3 regions of the Shewanella sp. VB17 genome follow, and region 2 is predicted to be linked to each of the others. Evidence: predicted binding sites of a transcription regulator. Region 2 holds the regulator's gene; each other region holds the start of a gene.

Region 1 (8,016 bases), 3.3 Mb from region 2:
AAAATCCAGATCCCAATGTCGCCCAGAATAGAGAAAATTATCGGCTTGAGTCGCGTCGATATCAATTTGGTTGATTAAGCCTTTAATAATACCCTGCAGCTGTGGACTAAACTCTTCAACCATCAATTCTGAGATAAATACTTTAGGCTGGGTCGGATCTGGATGTTCAAAATGCTTAGCTTGCAATTTCTTCGCTTCAAAATAGTAATCACCGCTGTCAACATAACCTAAACGTTCAAAATGAGCCGCTAAAACGCTTAAATTTACCTTCTCAAGGTTAAACGTACGCAATGCAATATGATCATTGATTATGACTTCTCCTTTTGACAAGAGTTGATGAACCTTACCTGCAGAGGGCGTCATTTCGACATAATCATCCCAAAGACAGCCAAATAACCTATTAATATCTGTGTGCATCAATTAATTCCTTAACAACATCGTGTTATTCAGACACAGTCGAAACCATGCTATTGTATTTTTGACGATATAAGTACAACGATGGATAACGGTTTTACCTATCTATCTTTCTATACTATAAATAAAAGGTACCTTACAGCACCTCTCATTTTCATTGAATTAAATACTCAAACCTGGACTTAAGTTCGCAGGCAGGCTAACCAAATCAGCTTCGACAGAAGCGACAGGATAAGCACAGTAATCTGCCGCATAAAATGCACTCGCCCTATGGTTACCCGATGCGCCAACACCACCAAATGGCGCAGCACCTGAAGCGCCTGTGATCTGTTTATTCCAATTCACGATCCCCGCACGAATACGGGCTAAGAAATACTCATAATCATCACGACTATCAGCGAGAATACCAGCAGAAAGACCATAACGAGTATTGTTCGCCAGCTTAATCGCTTCATCAAAGTCGCTGTAGCGTATGACTTGAAGCAGCGGGCCAAAATACTCTTCATCAGGTAATTCTATCACCTGAGAAACATCAATAAGACCCGGTGAAACCAAACCTGTTCCCGCCTCAATATGCGTCAGTTCAACCAGTGATGTCCCTCCTAAGTTAAGTAAATTACGTTGAGCTGACACCATCCCTTTAGCGGCAGCTTCTGAGATCATTGCCCCCATAAAGGGTTGAGGTTGCATATCCCAAGCGCCGACTTGAATTCGCTTAACAGCCGCAGTCAGCTCAGTGAGTAATGCGTCACCTTCGACACCTTTCTCTACATAAAGGCGACGTGCACAGGTGCAACGTTGGCCTGATGAGATATAAGCAGACTGAATGATATCATGCACAGCCGCTTTGGTGTCTTTAACCCCTTTGATTATCAAGGGATTATTTCCACCCATCTCTAGCGCTAAGATTTTACCAGGTTCACCTGCATATTGTTGATGCAGCATATGACCTGTTCGTGAACTGCCCGTAAAAAACAACCCATCGATCTGTGGATGCGAAGCTAACGCTTTCCCCGTCTCAACTTCACCTTGAACTAAATTAATCACCCCCGCTGGCAATCCTGCTTTTTCCCAAAGCTTAAGCATTAGCTCAGCGACTTTAGGCGTCAACTCTGATGGTTTAAACACCACAGTGTTACCCGCAAGCAATGCAGGAACGATATGACCATTGGGTAGATGGCCTGGAAAATTATAAGGCCCGAATACCGCAACCACACCATGAGGCTTATGCCGCAACACTGCACGTCCCGCCGGTGTATCATTTTCACTGCTCCCCGTACGCTTATGATAAGCTGCAACTGAAAGAGCAATTTTACCAATCATAGCACCGGCTTCTGTCGCTGTTTCCCACTGTGGCTTACCCGTTTCTTGTGCAATCACTTCTGCGATTTCAGCTTTATTTTCTTCAAGCTCAATACGGTAAGCTTCGATGATAGCCAAACGACCTTCAAATCCAAGCATAAACCAATCGAATTGCACTGTGCGGGCAGCTTCAACGGCGATATTCACCTGTTCTGCTGTTGCTGTTTGACTACTCCAGATAACCTGGTTATTGGCTGGGTTTTTAGAGATCACATCATGACCTAAACCTGGCACCCACTGACCATTAATAAATTGCGTCATTATTTTTCCTACAAAGCCAAAATACGGATTTGATCACCTTGTTTAAGCAGCAAACCTGCTGCTAATTCCGGCGAAATAACAACTTCATCACTGTCTGCACTAACAAGCAGTGTCGAAGAGGTTGCGCGATAATTCACTAATTGAGTATTAGCAATGATATAACTGATTTCAGATATGGGGGCTACCCCAATATTGATGCTCAGCAAGCGGCTCTCTTTAACAGAGCGGATATCATTGATATTGCATTCAACCGTTGGGCCAGCATCAAAAATATCCACATAACCACGAAATCTGAAACCTTCTGCCTTAAGTAAATTCAACGCTGGACGCGTATTACTATGAACTTCACCGATCACCTTCTGCGCCTCTTCTGGTAGCAGGCAAACATACACAGATTTTTTGGGCATCATCTCAGCCATAAAAGCTTTTTTACCTAAACCAGAAAGGTAATCAGCTTCAACAAAATCTATCCCTAAAAAGTGTTTTTGTAGCCAATTGTAAAATGGTGAATGGCCCTCTTTGTCACTTTGACCACGCATCTCGGCAATCACGGTTTGACCAAATCGTTGAGAATGCTGAGCTAAAAAGAGAAACCGGCTACGCGATAACATCCGACCATTGTTATTTTTACGGTAAGATTCACGTAAAAACAGGGTGCAAAGTTCTGCAGCTCCGGTGTAATCATGACATAAAGTCAAGGTTTCTACTTCATTGCGAACATCAATCTGCTCTGAATAATAGACCTCGGTACCAAGCCGATAATGATAAAAGGCATCTTCCATTCCCACAGCAGCTTCTAGGCCACAGGTTCCAACAACTTCACCCGTTTCAGTGTCTTCAAGCACCATCAAATAACCTTCATCGAAGGGCTTATCCACCTCTTTTAAAAATGAGGCTTCTACTCGGGCTATTTTATTTTTAAGTAACGCTTCATTGACAGGCAATGATGTCATTCCATGGCCGGATTCTTCCGCTATTTGATATAAGGCTTCAAAGTCGCTAGATAGGATAGGACGTATTATTAACATCTCAAAGTTTCCTCACTTTCACTCAGGCACTTAACGTTTTTTACCGGCGATGAGGCAAGTAAAAAACGGTTAAGGGTAAAGTATGCTCAATGTAGGTATTTACCCTACATCCAAGATGTTAATTAAGGCGCTACAATCTTAGCCACGGCACGCTCAAAGCGAACTAAGCCTTCAGCAATATCCGCTTCAGGAATAACCAAAGAAGGAGCAAAACGTACGACATTAACACCTGCGATCAGCGTCATAAGCCCTTCGTTTACCGATGCTGTCAAAAAGTCTTTAGCACGTCCTTGATATTTATCATTCATGACGGCACCAAGCAGTAAACCCTGCCCACGAACCTCAGAAAAAACCTGATATTTAGCGTTAATCTTATTGAGGCCATCACGCAATAATTGTTCACGCACTTTAACACCGTTAAGCACTGCTGGTGTGTTAACAACATCAAGCACGGCATTACCGATAGCACAAGCTAATGGATTACCACCGTACGTTGAGCCATGAGTCCCTATTTTAAGATGATCAGCAATCGCCTTAGTAGTTAACATCGCTGCAATAGGGAATCCTCCACCAAGCGCCTTAGCCGTTGTCAATATATCAGGCACAACATCACCACGCATATAAGCATAAAGCTCGCCAAGGCGACCCACACCCGTTTGAACTTCATCAAATATCAGCAGCGCATTATGCTTATCACACAAAGCACGCACAACTTGTAAAAATTCAGGATCAGCATCAATAATACCGCCCTCTCCTTGAAGGGGCTCCATCATAACTGCACAAGTCGTATCAGAAAACACCGCTTCCAATGCTGCAATATCATTAAAAGGCACATGAGTAATACTCTGTGGCTTTGGACCAAAACCATCAGAATAAGCCGCTTGGCCTCCCACGCTGACAGTGAAAAATGTACGTCCATGGAAAGCTTTATCAAATGCGATAATTTGATCTTTTTCTGCACCAAATTTATCCATCGCATAGCGACGCGCCAGTTTAAGAGCAGCTTCGTTTGCTTCTGCACCTGAATTTGCAAAATAAACCTTATCGGCAAAAGTGGCATCGACCAGTTTCGTTGCTAATGTAAGGGCGGGTTCGTTAGTCATTACATTGGATAAATGCCAAAGCTTTTCACCTTGTTCTTTCAATGCTCCAACTAAAGCTGGGTGACAATGACCCAAACAGTTAACTGCAATCCCACCGGCAAAATCGATAAACTCATTCCCTTCCTGATCCCACACTCGGCTTCCCTCTCCACGAACAGGAATAATAGCCGAAGGCGCATAGTTAGGCACCATGACTTCATCAAATTGTGCTCTTGTTAGGGTCTTGTTCACGCTCATACCTTCTTATCCTTTATTATGGTTAATGGCTCTAAAAGCCACTGCGCCCGCCTTTTTTCTTTATAATGACACTTGTGACGGTACGTGTTCACATTACTTAATAGACATTAATAACGAAAATGTGATCAAAACACCAGTTTCTTCCACTCAATTAAGATCACAATATATCTATATTGCATAAAGATTTGTCTTTAAGAATGATACAAGCATTTATAGCGGGGATTTTGAACATATTTAGTCATAAAAAAATTTACCGAGGTCTATTATGACTATTTATTTACAATATACGCATATACAACACACATAAAGGTGTTTACTTCTAGTATTAAGTTGCTAAATTCGCTTTGAAGCAAGAGTGAATAAAGGGTAATAAAACAACTACATGATGTCTAACTTACGATAATTCTGACTTTTTAACCTAATGATTTCCTGCTTGCTCAACTCATAATAGTCAAACATAATACGTTTCTCTTGAGGGGCCAGCTGTTTCATTTCATCCAATAGCAGTACTTTAGCGTAACAGCTTGCTCTGGCAACAATGGCTGCATTTTCAGAAAGATCTTTATAACTCAAATTATTATCGAGTTCAGCCATCACAGATGCCATACCGCTGTTATGACAATTTAATTGCTCCAATAACTGCCAATTCAATCTATCACCATACTGTATGACCAAATCGTACAGTTTTTCAGATGGGAACTCTGTGGCTAAAACCGCATCATACAAATCTTTATCTCTACTTTTACTGGCCTCTCGCAACCAAAAGTCCCATGTATTTGTGAACAGTACAGCGCTATTTGTCAACACAACTGAAGGGCCTAACTGGCTTAACAAGCTACAGGTATAGACAAATACACTATCTTTTTCATGTAATTTAGCTAATGCTTGGGCCGCAATTGCACTGATCATTGAATAACGCCACAATTTACGTGTGATCCACAATAAATTCGCGTGTCCTGATGGCAACCAATTTCTCAAACAAAAATAGGGAACAAGTAACTTAATATTTTCAAGACCGATAAAGTTAAGCACTAACTTTACATCTGTCACTTTTATATCGGGATCTTTACTATTGCGGTGCCTGAAAGAAGCACTATTGACAATATTAAGCAAATCTCGAACTAACCATGATTCATGTTCAATCAAAGAAATCAAACGATTGATATCAATTTTACTGTCCTGTACTAGCTCTAAAATCAACAACTGAGATTCATTAATTCCTGAGCTTTTTATAACGCCATCAGTAGACGCCAGACGATGATCAATGGCAGCTCCGACTTCATCGACTAATTGTGTTGAAATTCGTTCAAATAACTGTTTATCCTCTACCTTCTTTGCTAACCGCTCTAAAGCAGCTTCACGCTCTACCGCTAGCTTATTAGCATCAAGCTCTACGCCTTCACCCAGTTCATCGCACATAGAACTAGACTGTTGCTTACCCACAATTAACTGTTGATAAAGCCTATGCTCTATTTCAATGACCTTGCCAGGCCTAACTCCTCCGGCTACCGATATCGCCACTATTGATTTTCCCCAAAAAGAATATAAATAAAACTTAATACTATTTTAGACAAAAAAAAACCTCGCTGTGGAGGCTTAATCAACTATTTTAGTTCTTGTTCAAACAATTTATAAATTCGACGATATTCATCTAACCAACTCGAGGGCTCCTTAAAACCATGAGACTCAACAGGATAAATGGCCGTTTCGAACATTGGCTTTTCCAGCTCAATCAAACGCTGCACTAAACGCACGCTATCTTGAAAAAAAACATTATCGTCAAGTACACCACTCATAATAAGCAATGGTTTTTGCAGACCTTGGGCATGTTCAATCGGCGAGCTACGTTGGTAAGCAATTGGATCGATATCTGGTGTGTTCAGAATATTGGAGGTGTAAGGAGCATTATAATGCGCCCAATCCGTCACCGGCCGCAACGCAGCACCTGCTTGAAATAGCTCAGGCTTGTTAAACAATGCCATAAAGGTCAAAAAACCACCATAGGATCCCCCATAAGTACCAACCTTGTTAGCATCTACGTGAATATTAACTGCCATCCAATTAACAGCATCTTGTAAATCTTCAACTTCTGGCGTGCCCATTTGGCGATACACCGCAGTACGCCAATCACGTCCGTATCCTTTTGACCCCCGATAATCCATGTCCATAACAACATAACCTTGTTGAGCTAGTAGGTTATTGAACATAAACTCTCGAAAATAAACAGAAAAACCATAATGGGCATTTTGTAAATATCCTGCACCATGATTAAAGATCACCGCCGGATACTTGCTAGCTTGGCTCTTATCATACCCTTGGGGTAAATACACTCTGGCATGAATATTCTCAGCACCATGACTCGATGGCACGGTGACAATCTCTGGCGCTTGCCAAGGGTAATTTTTAAATGCGTCACTTGTGTATGAGGTCATTTTTTTTAGCTTACCGCCAATCGTTTGCACATAAAGCTCATTAGGCGATGTGCGGCGAGATGCGGTAAGTAATAGGCTATTACCATCTGGACTTAAGCGATAATCAAGCTTGCCATCCCAATGGGTTAACTGCTCATTTTTACCGGTATTAATCTCAACACGGTACACATTATCGATCCCTGGATGATCTTTATTTGCCTTGTAGTAGATAAATTCTGCCTTAGGACCAAGGGTGATCTCACTCACGACATACTGACCTTGAGTTAACGCTTTAGCTGACTCACCCACAGGCTTAAGATAAAGATGAGAGTAACCCGATTGTTCAGACAAATAGTAAAGCGCATCGCTATCTGGCAACCAACCAAACTGATTAAAGGTATAATTAATCCAGGCATTATCATGTAACCTATGCTCAGTGTTAAGTACACCGTTATCAAGATCTAATGTCGCTATCCAGCGATCTTTATTATCAATCGCCTCAAGCATAATGGCGACCTTATTGTCACTTCCTTGCCACTGGATCGCACTTTGATCCCAACCCCAATCTTGTATTAACTGAATTTTTCGCGGTGATCGCACAGGATAATATGGTTCTCCTTTTGCCTTAGCGTTTTCAGATTTCACACTCGCTAACACATCGTCATCATATCCCTCAAGTCCTTCGATACTGATAGCTGTTTGTGTATGAGAATTAAGATCTAATAACACCAAACGTTCTCCAGGAATATTATCCTCAGCAATTCGAGAGCGAACAGGTATGGCATCAATATGACCATCTCTACTAAGATAGTTAGGCATGATATCAAGCTCGCCACGCCAACTATATTTTTTATCGATTAATGCCAGCAATACAAACCGACCATCAGGCGAGAGACTCAGCTCTGACACGGTTTCGCTATCTCCTAGATACCAAGTTTTACTGGCCAGTGTAGGATCGACCTCTGCTAAGCTTGCCTTGTATTGCGCTTTCTTTTTTTGGTTATCGTATTGCTGTGCCACATATTTGATTAATTTTTTTTGCTGCTTAGCAATATAAGTTGATGGTTCCTCTCCCCCTTTAGGTGCGGTAGACATCTTGATTCTGGCAATTTCCTCATTCATACCCGTGTTATTATGAATACGATAAATATTATTTTCCCGCCAATAAGCAATATCACCGTTATTGAGGAAGCGCACACC
Region 2 (8,016 bases):
ATTAAGATGGCTCATCTTACTGACTTTGTAAAATCATTACCAGAAGGCTGGTATACTAAAGTCGGTGAGCGTGGATTAAAGCTTTCTGGTGGAGAAAAGCAGAGGGTTGCGATTGCTAGGGCTATCTTAAAAGGCTCTCCACTATTGATTTTTGATGAAGCAACCTCTTCCTTGGATAGTCATTCTGAGCAGGTGATACTTACTGCGTTGAAGGAAGTGGCTAATGGGCACACCAGTCTTGTTATTGCCCACCGATTGTCTACAGTGGTTGATGCAGATAATATTATCGTTTTGAGTCAGGGGGAAATTGTCGAAACAGGAAAACATTCATTTTTGTTAAAAAATAAAGGTTTATATGCGAGATTGTGGTGCATACAAAATCAGAAATGAGAATTCAGCATAGGTTCAGCTTGGCAACTGTATAATTAAGTTATACTTAAAGATAATAATTTTAGGAGGTGATAAATGAAAAATATTCCTTTGCAAGTCAACATTGAAGGTCAAGATTGTACGGTTGATACTGATTGGTTAGCGATAATGGCAACGTTGAAAAAACGGGGTTTAGCCCAAAGTGAATTAACCAATATTTACTTAGAGTTATCTGCTGGAATGCGTGTGACGACTCGAGGTTTAACATTAGCGGAAATTAAGCCGACTGTAGTACTAGAAGGTATTATTCGTGAGACTAAGTGCTCAGAACATGATCATGTATAATATTATACGTGATTAATCTGATGAGCTTGCCTTGAAGAAAGTAAATTTTTCCAAATTCCTTTTCAGCAATAATGTCAATTTTTAGGCCGTCTAACGCCTCAATAAAAAATCAGAATGACCCATGAAGAGAGCATTTCCTATTTTCAACTCTGATTGCGTCAACACCTTTCTCAATATGTGTCGATATACCTTCTGACATATTTATGCCCGTTATCGTCATGTACTAGCCCTTACTGATAGATTTAAGGGACTCTTTGGTGCGTTCGTAGGGAAGAGCATTTATAGATATATTTTGATGACTCGTAGCCAGTTGACTGGCACAAAAATGTCCAGCAACACTTAAATCTGAGTTTTTTTATGTTTTCTGTATAGGCGATCAAGGGGGACAATTTTAGTGTTAGTAGTAGCATTGAAATATTAAAGCTCCGATGCAAAAATGACTTTGGATACCAGAAGAACTTAGAGAAAGGGAAATAAGTATGCCTTAATCATGTCATTAATATTTTTCTTATAATACAAAAGCATAGTGATCTGTTTGTGAGTAAAAAAATATGATGAGTTAATAACGACTAAAGTTGAGTTAAAAGTAGTCGATAATAGTTATAGTTAGGTATCAATTGAGAGGCTGTAATGGAAATTCATAATCAGGGTTCAGAAGTATCGCGAATTGCTAAAAATAAGACTGAAGTCTCCGATAATAATGGTCAATCGGTGTCAGAAATAGCCAGCAAAAAATCAGCTTATGTCAGCAGTAAGGAATTAATGAATTCAGCTATTATCTCAGCTCAGCAAGAGGTGAATCTACGTTCAAGCAATGAACCTATGGTGCTCCTTTATCGCGCAGCTATCGAAGCTATTAATGAAAAGTTAGCTCCGACGATGGGCGATAATGCTCTACAAACGGCCTATGATAACGGCGTTGATACTTCAGCCGAGGCGACTGCGGATAGAATCATTAATTTTGCGACAAATTTTTTTAGTCTTTACCAAGAGCAAAACTCGAATACATCATTTGATGAACAGTTGAATTCATTTATGGATATCATTGGTGGGGCTATCGATCAAGGATTTGATGAGGCAAAGGAAATACTTACTAATTTAGAGGTGTTAAAAGGAGATATTGCCAGTGGTGTCGAACAAACCTATGCATTAGTCCAAGAAGGGTTATTAGCGTTTAAAGAGAGCTTTAATTCTGATATGAGCGATGATCAGGAAAAACCTTAACCTCTGAAGTTTTACGCTATATACCTGATCTCTAATATATGCTAAAAATTGATTGGGATCATTTATACGTTGGAGTCATTCATGTGGATTGAAGGAGAAGTTATTGAGCGGATTGATTGGTGTGAAAATCTGTTTTCTTTAAAAATTAAAGTCGATCTGGAGCCTTATATAGCAGGTCAGTTTATTAAATTAAGTCAAGTCATTAATGATAAAAGGATTGCCCGAGCTTATTCAATTGTGAACGCACCAAACTCCGATTTTATAGAAGTGTTAGCAGTGTCGGTTCTTGATGGATTGTTATCCCCTAATTTACAAAAGCTTAAGGTTGGTGAGTGCATACAAGTATCAGCTAAAGCTGCAGGCTTTATGACATTAGAAGAAGTACCACCTCAGGGGAAAGATTTGTGGTTACTTGCTACAGGTACCGCTGTTGGACCATTTATTTCTATACTAGAGACCGTTGAACCTTGGGATAGATTTGAACATGTTGTACTTGTCTATGGGGTTAGAGAAGCCAAAGATCTTGCTTATAAAAATAAGTTATTACAGCTTGAGAAAAAATACCCAAATCAATTTAAGTTACTTTTTTCTGTTACGCGAGAACCTTATCCTAATGCACTGACAAGTAGAATATCTACCGCACTTGAATCTGGTGAAATAGAGCGGCATTTAGGTCTTAATATCACAGCTGAAAATTCCCAAGTGATGTTATGTGGTAATCCTGAAATGATTAAAGATGCTAATCGTATCTTGTTAGAAAAAGGCTTAAGCAAAAACCTTCGTCGAGCGCCTGGACAGATAACAATAGAAAAGTATTGGTAGACTCGACTGCCTAAGTATCTCGACTAACCTATAATCTAATATTTATAGGTTAAGAGATTAACTAAATGAGATTATTATATTCAGAGACGTCTCCCTATTCTCGTTGTGTTCGGGTACTGATCCAGCACCTTGAGATTGATGGCATAACGGAATGTGTGGTTAATCCTATGGACAATAGTGAAGATCTACTTGATATCAATCCATTAGGTAAAATCCCTTGTTTACAACTTAATGACGGCTCTCCGCTTTATGACAGTAAAGTGATCCTACGATATTTAGATCATCATTTTGGAGGAAACAGACTCTTTGGTGGTAACGGATATCATTGGAAGAGTGAATGTCAACTTTCTCTGATTAATGGCTTATTGGATGCCGCAGTCTCTTTAAGGCAAGAACAGCTTAGAAAGTTTGAAGGGAAATGTTCTCTATTTTGGACGGCTAGATATGAACAATCATTGTTAAGAGGGCTAAAAGAGATAGAAAGATCAGGTGTTATGGTGACTCCAGAATTGACGATCCAACAAATTTGTTTAGCGTGTTTACTCGAATACCTCGACTTTAGGCATTCAGATTTACAATGGAAAAGAGTTGCGCCAGCAACAGCAACTTGGCTGTCGGGTATTGAACATCTCACTATGATGCGCAGTAGCAGGCCGAGTTAATATGCCGTTAGCATGTCAGATATAGATTCTAAAGTGTTGTTTGCAATTTTTATAGTACTGATAGGTGAATCAATAAAATGAGAGCCTTATAGACTCTTTCAAGATGACAACAGCCTGCTAACTACGAAGTAAACTGTTAGCTTTATCAATTAGTTCCCGTTCAAAGAGTCAGTCTAGGTGTTTAGTGCCTTCTTTATGTTTTGTTCTTGTCGTCTATGTTGTGGTGATCTATTGGGTTTTAAGATGGGGATGCAAAAATTTGCTTACTGTTACATATTCTCTTGTTTTACAGAGGCGTAAAGTGAGTTAAATATTAAGATATTCATGTATGCTAAAGAGTGTAAGCTTGATACTGGTTTTATTGATGGGTCGTAATATCATTAATATTTAAAATTGTAGATAATACTGTCAATAATAAATGAATACTCAAAGGTGATTTTAGAGATGGAAAATCAGGTTATGCCACGTGAACAATTGGGAGTGTGTGCTGAAGGTAATTTACACAGTGTTTATTTAATGTTTAATGCTAATGATGGCGTTGAGTCGCAATTACGACCTTGTTTAGCCAATATCGCTCAATATATCTATGAGTTGAGTGATCAATATGCTGATACTGCCTTTAATGGCTTTATCGCTGTCGGTGCTAATTATTGGGATAGCTTGTACCTATCTAATCGCCCCGCAGAATTAAAGCCCTTTCCTGCAATGACTGCCGGTAATCGTGATGCACCAGCTTTAGAGTATGATTTATTTGTACATATTCGCTGTGATCGTTTTGATATTTTGCATTTGATAGCCAACGAGATATGTCAAATGTTTGAAGGTTTAGTGGAGTTAGTCGATGAAGAGCGTGGTTTTCGATTTATGGATAATCGAGATTTAACTGGCTTTGTTGATGGCACCGAAAACCCGAAGGGACGTCATCGTCAAGAAGTCGCGCTAGTGGGTGATGAGGATAAAGATTTTAAATCAGGCAGCTATGTTCATGTGCAAAAGTTTGCTCATAACTTGAGTAAATGGCATAGACTTCCTCAAAAAAAACAAGAAGATATTATTGGTCGAACGAAGCAAGATAATATTGAATATGCCGCTGCTGATAAGCCACTAACGAGCCATGTTAAGCGTGTTAATCTTAAAGATCTGCAAGGAAACCCGATGGAGATTTTAAGACAAAGCATGCCTTACGGAACAGTAAAAGAGCAGGGGCTTATGTTTATTTCAAATTGTCGTAATTCAGATAACTTTGAACAAATGCTCAACAGCATGGTGCATGGAGATGAGCATGGTAATCATGACCACCTACTACACTTTAGCCAAGCATTAACAGGAGCCTCTTTCTTTGCTCCCTCGTTAGATTTTATTGAACGCGAGTCGCACTAAATATTGTTTTGTTTAAACGATTTAAAATTGTATGTTCTGCTACTTTTAAGTGGCAGATTCAATATTAAGAGTGCTGGTGTTTATCGGCTCTCTTAATTATTTAGCGTGCTCTTAATAGAGATCAGCTTGTAAAGTTGAACAGTGACTTAACCGTCATTAAGGTTTTGTTGATTTCTTGGATATTGGATGGGGTGATAAAAATCGTATCATCACCTGCTATGGTGCCGAGTATCCCTTCTGGTTTACCGATTGAATCGAGTAAACGGGCAATCAATTGGGCGGCGCCAGGGCTTGTTCTTACCACTATCATTGCTTGATTGTGATCAACATCTAACACGAGGTTTTTAAGTGGACTACCGGCTGTAGGTATGCCAAGTTCTGCTGGGAGGCAATATACCATTTCTTGCTTAGCATTACGGGTGCGAACAGCACCAAATTTGCTGAGCATTCTAGATACTTTTGATTGATTGATATTACTATAGCCTTCAGCTTGAAGAGCAATGACTATTTCACTTTGGGAACCGAAGCGTTCCTCTTTCAAAATGGCTTTAAAGGTTCTAACCAGTTGATCTTGAGTTTTTGTTGCTTGCATTTTTTTATTCTTTAATATTCAAAAAACTGTGTCATTCTGAATATACTAGACGTTTTTGTCAACAAATATTCTACTTTTGTGAATAAAAATTCACGAAAGTTTTATTTTTTTATTGATTGTAATGAATGTAAACGGTACAAGTTATACATGATTTTTAGTGTAAAATAAATGTTATTTCACACTGCTATCTTTAATTAAGCTCTTTTAAAGATAATGAAGAAAAATAAAAATCTAATCAAGGTTAAGGGGGAATTGAAATTGTCTGATTGATCCAGTAGTCTTGCGGGTATCTAGAAAGATAAATCCACATCATAAACACCTAATAAATGACGGAGATAACTATGAAAGTTGCTGTACTTGGTGCCGCTGGTGGTATTGGACAAGCTCTTGCCCTACTGCTTAAAACGCAATTACCTGCCGATTCTAAACTATCACTATATGATATTGCTCCTGTAACACCAGGTGTTGCGGTTGATCTTAGTCATATTCCGACTGCTGTTGAAATAAAAGGTTTTGCTGGCCAAGATCCTTCGCCAGCACTTGAGGGTGCTGATGTTGTTCTGATCTCTGCAGGCGTTGCTCGTAAACCGGGAATGGATCGTTCAGATCTATTTAATATCAATGCTGGTATCGTGAGAAACTTGGTTGAGAAGTGTGCTGCTACTTGTCCAAATGCTCTGATCGGTATTATTACTAACCCTGTTAATACTACAGTGGCTATTGCTGCTGAAGTATTGAAAGCCGCTGGCGTGTACGATAAAAATCGGTTGTTTGGCATTACTACGCTTGATGTGATCCGCTCTGAGACATTCGTTGCTGAAGCTAAAGGCCTTAATGTTGCGGATGTTAAGGTGAATGTCATTGGAGGCCACAGTGGGGTGACGATTCTTCCACTACTTTCTCAAATAGAAGGTGTGAGTTTTACAGATGATGAAGTTGCTACATTAACAACTCGTATTCAAAATGCAGGTACTGAAGTTGTTAATGCTAAAGCAGGTGGTGGTAGCGCGACGCTTTCTATGGGGCAGGCTGCTTGTCGTTTTGGCCTTTCACTTGTGCGTGGTTTGCAAGGTGAACAAAATGTTGTTGAGTGTGCCTATGTCGATGGTGGGAGTGAACATGCTGAGTTTTTTGCACAACCTATTTTACTCGGGAAGCATGGGGTGGAAAAAGTGCTAGCTTATGGTGATATTAGTGAATTTGAAGCTAATGCTCGTGACGCAATGCTTGATACACTACAAGCCGATATTAAACTGGGTGTCGAGTTTGTTAAATAAGCATCGAATAACGTAGAGTATGACATTAAAAAGGAGCCTGTTGGCTCCTTTTTAATGTCTTGGAGATTTATTGTTTACTTATCATGTGCCGATGGTATTTCGCTTAACCATTTGTCACCCTTATGTTTATAGAGATCATAGAGTGGCATCTGAACGCGATAAAATTAATGACTACGCTCTACAGCTATTTTAGCAAGAGATATCAGTGCTTGCTTGTATTCGGTATCTGGAAGTATAGAAAGGGCACTGATGGCTTTCTCTGACTCTTGTTGAGCACGTTTAAAGGTGTAATCAAGTGCACCACAACGATCTAAGGCTGCTAATATAGGTTTAATACTATCTGTGCCATCGCCTTTTTCGATAGCTGCACGGATCAGCGATTGTTCTTTATCTGATCCATGGGATAAAGCATAGATAAGCGGTAGGGTGGGCTTTCCCTCAGCAAGATCATCACCAATATTCTTTCCTAGCTCTTCAGTATCAGATGTATAATCAAGAAGATCATCGGTCAATTGGAAAGCGGTTCCTAAATATTTACCATACTCAGCTAATGCTATTTGAATATTTTCAGCAGTATCAGCTAATACGCCAGCTAGGCGAGTTGCTGCTTCAAAAAGCTTGGCTGTTTTACAATAAATGACATGCATGTAATTGTCTTCGGTAGTGTTGGGATCGTTGCAGTTCATTAGTTGTAATACTTCACCTTCAGCCAATACATTCGTTGCATCGGCCAACACTTCAAGCACTTTCATACTGCCTAATTCGGTCATCATTTGAAAGGAACGAGTATAGAGAAAGTCACCAACGAGAACACTTGCACTGTTGCCAAACAGCGCGTTAGCAGTCTCTCTTCCCCTGCGCAGTAATGATTCATCGACAACATCATCATGCAATAATGATGCGGTATGGATAAACTCAATAATTGCGGCAAGTTTTAAGTGAGCTTCTCCTTTGTAGTCTACAGCTCGTGCAGCTAAAATAGACAGGAGTGGGCGCATACGCTTGCCACCGCCATTAATAATATAGAAGCCCAGTTGATTAATAAGGGCTACATCAGATTCTAGTTGTTTGTATATTAGCTTATTAACGTTTTGCATGTCGTTGTCGGCTAATTGACGGATGGCGTTCAAATCCATATATAGGCTCTTGTTGATGGGGTGCAATAAATACTTAAGGCCCCATTTATGGCTTAAATGTTATAATGGTAAGGATTCTACCTAAAAATATGTCTCAAGGCATCAATTAGAAGGCAATACTGCGAGTAATTCCGTTCTTTTTTTATTCTTATTGAATTAAGGGTTGTCAGTTTGGCATTCTTAACGTAAACTCCGCGACCATTGTCATT
Region 3 (8,016 bases), 460 kb from region 2:
TGCAACAGCCTGTGTTATATCTCTTAGTGTTTTTAGCACTTAATAAACCTCCATACGACTCAAATTAGACCATTTAAATAGACACTTTAAGCCACCTTATATACTCAAACAACCTTAATATACATGATTCAGCCTATCGAAAAGTAACCAAGTTTAAGGGCGTTAATTGCTCCTGCATTAACATGTACCTTCTATATCCATGTCCTCATGCTTCGCTCTACCTTTTGCATCAGCTCTCTAAGGAAAGAAGGCCATATCTTATTTTTTCTGGAACAAAATAGACAATGCAGGAGTCATTTACGATTTTATATGCCTATGTTTAACGCCGCCGACTTCTTCTACCATGATGAGATTCCCGAGCCTGAAATGAAAGTGCCATAGGGGCAAACTCCTTCATCACCTTTCTATAAACATCTCGTTTAAATGACACAACTTGCCTTACCGGATACCAGTAGCTCACCCAGCGCCAATCATCAAATTCTGGGTGGCCAGAAGCATTAAGGTTTATCGCACTTTCATTGCTCTTAAGTTGCAGTAAAAACCATTTTTGTTTTTGCCCAATACAGACTGGCATACTATCTTGTCTAATTAAGCGTTTGGGTAATTTATAACGTAACCAAGAGCGAGTCGAAGCTAAGATCTGAACATGTTCAGGCCTTAGCCCAACTTCTTCATAGAGCTCTCTATACATTGCTTCCTCAGGTGTCTCACCATCATCGAGCCCACCTTGAGGATATTGCCAGGAATGTTGACCAAATCTTCTCGCCCACATCACCTGCCCAAAACGATTACAAATAATGATGCCCACATTTGCCCGAAAGCCGTCACTATCAATCACATGGACTCCGTGAATTCGTCACTCTAATCATTTGATTGTTTCACAAAGCAAGCACTTCAGCAAATATCCATCAATGGAATAACTTTGGATAAAAAATCAAAAAAACCATTTTTATCAACAGAGGCTTTTATTAATCAATGAGGATATCCACAAAATCTGTGGATATCTCTGTTCTTAACTCATTAGTAACGGTTGAAAACATAAAAAACGTACGATGTTCAGAATGTAAAAAGAATTAACAAGTGAAGATAAAAAGCTTTAATTACAAAATGATAAGTGAAAAAAAAACGTTGCTGGTTAACTTTTAAAAAATAACAAGGTCGTTTTTTGAACGATAATTAGAATTTAAATAAATCTCTATTTTAATTTTTTAGGTTATTCACAAGCAAAGTAGATATTAAATCTAATTTCATCATTTTTTACCCTAAATATCTGTTTGACATCTCATTAATTTACAGTTTCTTATTCCTATTTAGAAGTTATCCAATAATTCTGTGGATAACTATGTTGGAAAAGTAGGGGGAAAAGCAAAGTAATTCATAAATGAATAAGTCATTGGTAAATGGGTATAGTTTCTTAATGATTATTATCAATACCTTAGAATAAAAATAACCACGTAAGTTATTAACACCTTCAAGCTTGGGTGTTTTTTGACCAAGCATTGGCTATCGCCACTATTTTTGATAAAATATAACAATGAAAACGCCTACTTCACCTAAAACAATCGATGAGTTAATGAGCCGTGCACATGCTATGGCGGGACTCACGTTAGGTCAACTTGCCGAATCTCACGGTTTTATGACTCCAATCAACCTCAAGCGAGATAAGGGCTGGGTTGGCCAGTTAATTGAATATGAACTAGGTGCACTAGCCGGTTCTAAACCTGAGCCTGATTTCCTACATTTGGGTATCGAACTGAAAACTATCCCTGTGGACAACAAAGGCAAACCCATAGAAACAACTTATGTCACGGTTGCCCCTTTGATTGGTATTCAAGGATTAACGTGGGAAACGAGCATTGTCAGTCATAAATTACAAACTGTACTCTGGGTACCTATTCAGGGTGACAGAAATATTCCTGTCGCTTTGCGGCAAATTGGCACGCCATTACTATGGAGCCCTAATGCCACTGAACTCGCGCTTTTGAAGCAAGATTGGGAAGAAATAATGGAGTTTATTGCTCTCGGTCAAATAAAACAGCTTACAGCCAGACACGGGGAAGTGCTGCAACTAAGACCAAAAGGAGCCAATAGCCGATCTGTCACAAAAAGTATCGGTATGAATGGCGAGACTGAAATGACCAACCCTAGAGGTTTCTATCTCAAAATACCCTTTACTCAATCAATACTTTCTCAAGCATTTTCTTGAAAATATTCTCCTTCATAACAGATCCCATTTTTACATCTATCAAGAACATAAAATCATTCTTTTTCATTAATATATCCATGAGCATTGATTCCAATCCACGTCAGTAACTGGCTTTCATTTGACATAGATCACAAATACTACTGGAAATGATAGATACTTCCTATAAAATGACGCCTTGTAGGCTGCATTAGGATATACACGTAACCGTGAGAACTCGTATACAAGCAAAAAAACTCATTTTTGCGATATTCGCTTGGGGAATCGCCATGGCGGGATTTGTGTTCTTTCGGTACGCACAAACTCCTAATCTTCCACAATGGGCGGTAGGCACAGCCGATCTAGCCACATTATCTATCTATATGGGGATCGTTTTCGGTAGCTTACACTGGATGTCTAACCTAATAGCCGATTTTAGTGCAATAAACCGTCTTCCTTATTTATTCTCAGTTATCTTTAAAGGCTTATTTCTCTTACTCGGTGCTACAACACTTGCATATATCACCCAATTTCTCAACATGTGGGCCGTAGAAAACCACATGACAACTTTAAGACAAATGCTAACGCCGCACATCATTTATAATCGCTCATTTCAGGCTATTATCGTTTATCTGGTTGTCGTGAGAGTCGGCTTAGCCTTTATCGAACAAATGGCTCTACTTGTCGGTCCACGTGTATTGCTTAATATTGGACTAGGTAAATATCATAAACCTAGGTATGAACAAAGATTATTTCTGTATCTCGATATGGTTGCTTCAACCAATCATGCCGAAACCCTAGGAGATTATCGTTTCAGTCGATTAATACAAGATAGTTTCAGCCAATTATCTGATACCGTTGTCAATAATGAAGCCGAGATATACCGCTATATGGGCGATGCTGTATTAATACATTGGCCTTTAAAAGAAGGGATACGTGCAGATCGCTGTTTCAATATCTATTTTGAATTCAGTCAACAATTACATTGGCAACGTGAATATTTCAAAAAACAATATGGTTTTGTCCCTAAGTTCAAAGCAGCTGCACATTGTGGGCAAGTCGTCGCTGCTGTCGTCGGTGTCCAAAAACAAGAAATAAGCTTCTTTAGCGATGTTCTGAATACATTGGCTAGGCTGCAAGAGCAATGTCATCCACTCAATCAGAGAATGTTGATTTCAGGCGAACTTGAATCTCTCGTAGATAAAGACAACTGTCAATACACACTCAACCAACTTGGCCCTGTAAAATTAAAGGGGAAACAACACTCCATTGAAGTATTTGGTGTCAGCGTTAACTAATCATCAAAAACCTGAAATAAAGTCAGGCTTTTGTTACTTGTAAAATTTACGTTTATATCCCTTTTTTTAATAGATCTTGGATCGCTAAACCTAACGTTCTAAAGGTCAATATACGACTCGAAGTTTGTCTCCACACTAAGCCTATATCTCTATAAGGTGTTTCACCTGGGGGCTGCATTACAACTAAATCGGTATGATTAAGTATCCCTGCATCAATAGCCATTTGAGGTAAAAATGTCGTTCCTAGCTTACCATTAACCATTTGCACCAAAGTATGCAGACTCGTTGCGGTAAATGAATTGACTTTTGTACTATCGACTAATTGGCAAGCACTGACGGCATGTCCGGTTATGCAATGCTCAGCTTGAAGTAAAAAAATACTTTCATCTGGTAAAGATTGGTAATCTAAAGGTGCCATGATTCGACTCGCCAAATCACGATGCAACACGAGTTTAAAGGGATCAACACCAACCTTCATGCTATGGTAGCCACTAGTATCAACAGGCAGAGCTAATAATAAAAGATCAAGTTCACCTTTACCTAACGCATCAAGCAACCTTTCAGTAGTATCCTCTTTGAGGAACATCGTTAGGTTCGGGTAGGTATCCTGACAGTGCTTAAGCACTCGACTTAACAAGAATGGCGCAATAGTCGGTATGCAGCCTAAGCGAATATCCCCCGTCATAGGCTCGCCTTGATACTTCACTAAATCAACAAGATCATCAACATCTGTCAACAGCTTTCGTGAACGCAGTACGACTTCTTCACCTATTGCAGTAAAAATAAATGATTTATGATCACGCTCAATCAACTGATGACCAAGTTGTTCCTCTAAGTTCTGTATGCCGCTAGAAAGCGTGGACTGGCTGACATGACACACCTTAGCAGCACGATTAAAGTTCTGTTCTTGATAAAGGTTCACGAGATAGTAGAGATTTTTTAAACTAGGTAAGTGCTTCATAAAATCGATTACCAATTAATATTTTCATTCGAATATTCAATATTAACTCTATCACACTATTGATGTAACTTTCGTTAATTGTCCACCATAAAAAGCACTAATGAGAAGATCCTTCATCAATACTTTCATTAAATGGCGACTGCATAGCCTACTTTACTCCATAGCAAAAAAAGACATTTCCCTATGGATCAGATGGAAGAATAATGCAGGAGAATTATCAAGCATCTCATTGAGAGTCGTTACCGAAGATGCCAGAGCCGAGAATAACAAGTTCATCCTTTGAACTCTGTTATTTCTCGACAGGTTAAATCCTGCATTTTATGGTCATTTGAGTATATTAATGTCTAAGTCTAGATTAAGCTTTAGATTCCAAGTATCGCTTAAGTTCAGCCAGATCTAAACTTGCATTATCTACAATTCCTTGTAGCCAAATTTCATGATGAGTCTCCCATTCAGCATCTTCACCATGCTGGAGTAATTGAGCAAACTGCTGAATACGTTTTAAACCCACCGAACCTGCAGCACCTTTAAACTTATGGGCTTCTGAACATAAAGTGTCTTTATCACGAGCTTCCTTAGCATTAATCAAATTCCCCACATACTCAGGCATTAGCTGCTCAAATAACACGACACTTTTTAATAAAGTGCCCGCACCGATCGCGCTGCAATATTGCTCTAAAGTATTAAGATCTAAAATTGACTCTATTTCAGCTGTAGCCATATTAAGGCACCCCTTAAAAAATTTGAATGTATATTATTTACAACATAATACTCACTATAATTGCTGACGCAACTAAATGAGTAATAAGACTAAATAACATTCACTTATTAGCCATTTTCTAACCAATCATTAGTCAACATCCCTCTTACTGTTGAAGCCATTGATAGTGAAACGCTAATAATATCAATGTTAACCCACCGCTCTGTACTCATTTATGACAACGGGGAAGAGGACCAAAATACAGATCCCGCAAAAAAACAGCAATAAAAATGTAGTTAACTCACTAGCAGTGCATAAACAGTCAAATAAAACATCAGGAATAATTCATTGTCTTTATAATTAAATTCATATTAATCAAAAATCAACATGAGAGTTTTGATTATAGCCTATCAATAGCTATTGATTTTTTTTATTAAAAACATCACTTATTCATAAGGTTATAAGATGACGTTGACAGTTTACGTTAACGTTAGATTGACATTGATTATATATCCATATGCTAAAGGAGTATATAATACATGCAATTATTAGGTTTGACCTTTACCGACTCAAGCGTTAATTTGAATGGTTCGGGTGCATATATATATAACAACATTTTCCCGAGTAGTATTCAGTTTAAGTTTAGGGAGTTTGTGTAATGAGCTTGTATCACCCCAGTTTTGAGAGAGATAATTGTGGTTTTGGCCTAATAGCCCAGATGGATGGCGAACCTAGCCATCGCATCATCAGAACCGCCATTCATGGCTTAGACCGTATGAAACACCGAGGTGGCGTCGCTGCTGATGGAAAAACGGGTGACGGCTGTGGATTGCTAATGCAGCTTCCCATCAAATTCTTTGAAACAATCGCGGCTGAAAATGACTGGCATTTAAGCCGTAAATTTGCCGTCGGCATGATTTTTCTTAACCAAGAGACTCCATTAGCAGATCACGCTAAGCAACTATTTGAACGCGAATTAGAAAAAGAGACATTGAGTGTCGCTGGTTGGCGAAAAGTGCCAGTAAATCCCGATGTTCTAGGGCCTATAGGCAAAGAAAGCCAACCTCAAATCTATCAAGTATTGATCAATTCCCCAATTGGTTGGAGAGAGAAAGATCTCGAACGCCGTCTGTATATGGCAAGACGCAGATTAGAACAGCAATTGCATCATGATAACCATTTCTATGTCGCCAGCCTATCAGGCCAAGTTATCGTTTATAAAGGCTTAATGATGCCTGTAGATCTGCCTGAGTTTTACCTAGATTTAGCTGATATCAGGTTGCAAAGTTCAATCTGTTTATTCCATCAAAGATTTTCCACTAATACGTCACCTAAATGGCCGCTCGCTCAACCATTCAGGTATCTAGCTCATAATGGTGAAATAAATACAATTACAGGTAACAGACAATGGGCACGAGCACGTGCTTATAAATTTAACGCACCACTGTTGCCAGATCTGCAACAAGCTGCGCCTTTTGTTAATGAAACGGGCTCAGACTCCTCTTCACTGGATAACATGCTTGAAATGCTGCTGGCAGGTGGCATGGATCTGTATCGCTCTATGCGTCTGCTTATTCCACCCGCATGGCAAAGCAATCCTGAAATGGATGAAGAGCTTAAAGCCTTTTACGATTTCAACTCTATGCACATGGAGCCTTGGGATGGACCTGCCGGTATTGTTATGACTAATGGCCGATATGCCGCCTGTGCGGTTGACCGTAATGGCTTACGCCCATCACGTTATATTATCACTAAAGACAGAATTCTCACCTTAGCATCTGAAGTGGGTATTTGGGATTATGCTCCCGATGAAGTGGTAGAAAAAGGCCGCGTAGGTCCAGGAGAATTACTGGTATTAGACACACTAAACGGACAACTTTATTCTTCATTTGAAATCGATAATGATCTTAAACGCCGCCACCCATATAAGGAATGGATGGCAAAAAACAGTCAAACTTTGATCCCAGCAGAAGAGATCCCACCAGCCCAACAAGGCCTATGTGAATTTACGCCAGATAAACTCTTGCAATACCAGAAACACTTTGGTTATTCACGCGAAGAACTTGAGCAAGTGATATGGGTGTTAGCTCAAAAAGGTGAAGAAGCGACCGGCTCAATGGGAGATGATACTCCCATGGCCGTACTCTCTAAAAAGTCACGTACTGTGTACGACTACTTTAGGCAAAAATTTGCTCAAGTCACTAACCCTCCGATCGATCCATTGAGAGAGAAACATGTAATGTCGCTCTCTACTTGCGTCGGCAGAGAACAAAACTTGTTCAATGAAACAACCGGCCATGCTTACCGAGTGATGTTTAACTCTCCCGTATTGCTCTATAGCGACTTTAATCAACTATTAGCACTCGACTCTACTTACTACCGTGCCGACACCATTGATCTCAATTACAAGGTCACAGAAGGCCTAGAACAAGCCATCATTCGTATTTGTCATGAATCTGAACGCTTGGCACATTCAGGGACCACTTTACTTATTTTATCTGACCGAACAACGGCACACTCTAAGCAAGTGATCCCAGCGGCAATGGCTGTAGGCGCTATTCAGCGAGTATTAGTGGATAAAAGTCTGCGTTGTGACACTAATATCATCGTTGAAACCGCATCTGCTCGTGATCCTCACCACTTCGCCGTGTTACTGGGTTTTGGAGCAACAGCGATTTACCCGTACCTTGCCTACGAAAGTATAGCGGCACTGGCTAAAATTCATCATATTGCAGACAACTACCCCTTAATGCTTAATTTTCGTCAAGGCATCGATAAAGGCCTGCGGAAAATAATGTCCAAAATGGGCATAAGCACCGTTTCCTCATACCGCTGTAGTCAACAATTTGAAGCCATTGGTATTGCCAGTAACGTC

The links. Region 2 encodes ArgR, which controls arginine synthesis, uptake and breakdown. Its sites were predicted from a motif close to ANTGAATANNTATTCANT; they were not measured.
Region 1: HQQ94_RS19420 (aspartate aminotransferase family protein) is a predicted target of ArgR. The motif match lies at 4,670-4,687, and genes of this name have one in related genera.
Region 3: gltB (glutamate synthase large subunit) is a predicted target of ArgR. The motif match lies at 5,735-5,752, and genes of this name have one in related genera.

Annotation. Positions count from the first base shown of each region.
Region 1 covers NZ_JABRVS010000001.1:4,499,973-4,507,988, forward strand. The annotation lists gene HQQ94_RS19405 (DUF1338 domain-containing protein) at 1-417, opposite strand, end outside; gene astD (succinylglutamate-semialdehyde dehydrogenase) at 577-2,037, opposite strand; gene astA (arginine N-succinyltransferase) at 2,046-3,065, opposite strand; gene HQQ94_RS19420 (aspartate aminotransferase family protein) at 3,188-4,405, opposite strand; gene HQQ94_RS19425 (HDOD domain-containing protein) at 4,784-5,926, opposite strand; gene HQQ94_RS19430 (prolyl oligopeptidase family serine peptidase) at 6,010-8,016, opposite strand, start outside.
Region 2 covers NZ_JABRVS010000001.1:1,161,125-1,169,140, forward strand. The annotation lists gene HQQ94_RS04870 (ABC transporter ATP-binding protein/permease) at 1-390, shown strand, start outside; gene HQQ94_RS04875 (hypothetical protein) at 466-714, shown strand; gene HQQ94_RS04880 (DUF5610 domain-containing protein) at 1,345-1,938, shown strand; gene HQQ94_RS04885 (ferredoxin--NADP reductase) at 2,020-2,760, shown strand; gene HQQ94_RS04890 (glutathione S-transferase) at 2,826-3,422, shown strand; gene HQQ94_RS04895 (Dyp-type peroxidase) at 3,867-4,802, shown strand; gene argR (transcriptional regulator ArgR) at 4,924-5,394, opposite strand; gene mdh (malate dehydrogenase) at 5,736-6,671, shown strand; gene ispB (octaprenyl diphosphate synthase) at 6,836-7,807, opposite strand.
Region 3 covers NZ_JABRVS010000001.1:1,618,405-1,626,420, reverse strand. The annotation lists gene ptsP (phosphoenolpyruvate--protein phosphotransferase) at 1-39, opposite strand, end outside; gene rppH (RNA pyrophosphohydrolase) at 320-838, opposite strand; gene mutH (DNA mismatch repair endonuclease MutH) at 1,535-2,206, shown strand; gene HQQ94_RS06910 (adenylate/guanylate cyclase domain-containing protein) at 2,413-3,480, shown strand; gene oxyR (hydrogen peroxide-inducible genes transcriptional activator OxyR) at 3,533-4,441, opposite strand; gene HQQ94_RS06900 (Hpt domain-containing protein) at 4,797-5,162, opposite strand; gene gltB (glutamate synthase large subunit) at 5,800-8,016, shown strand, end outside.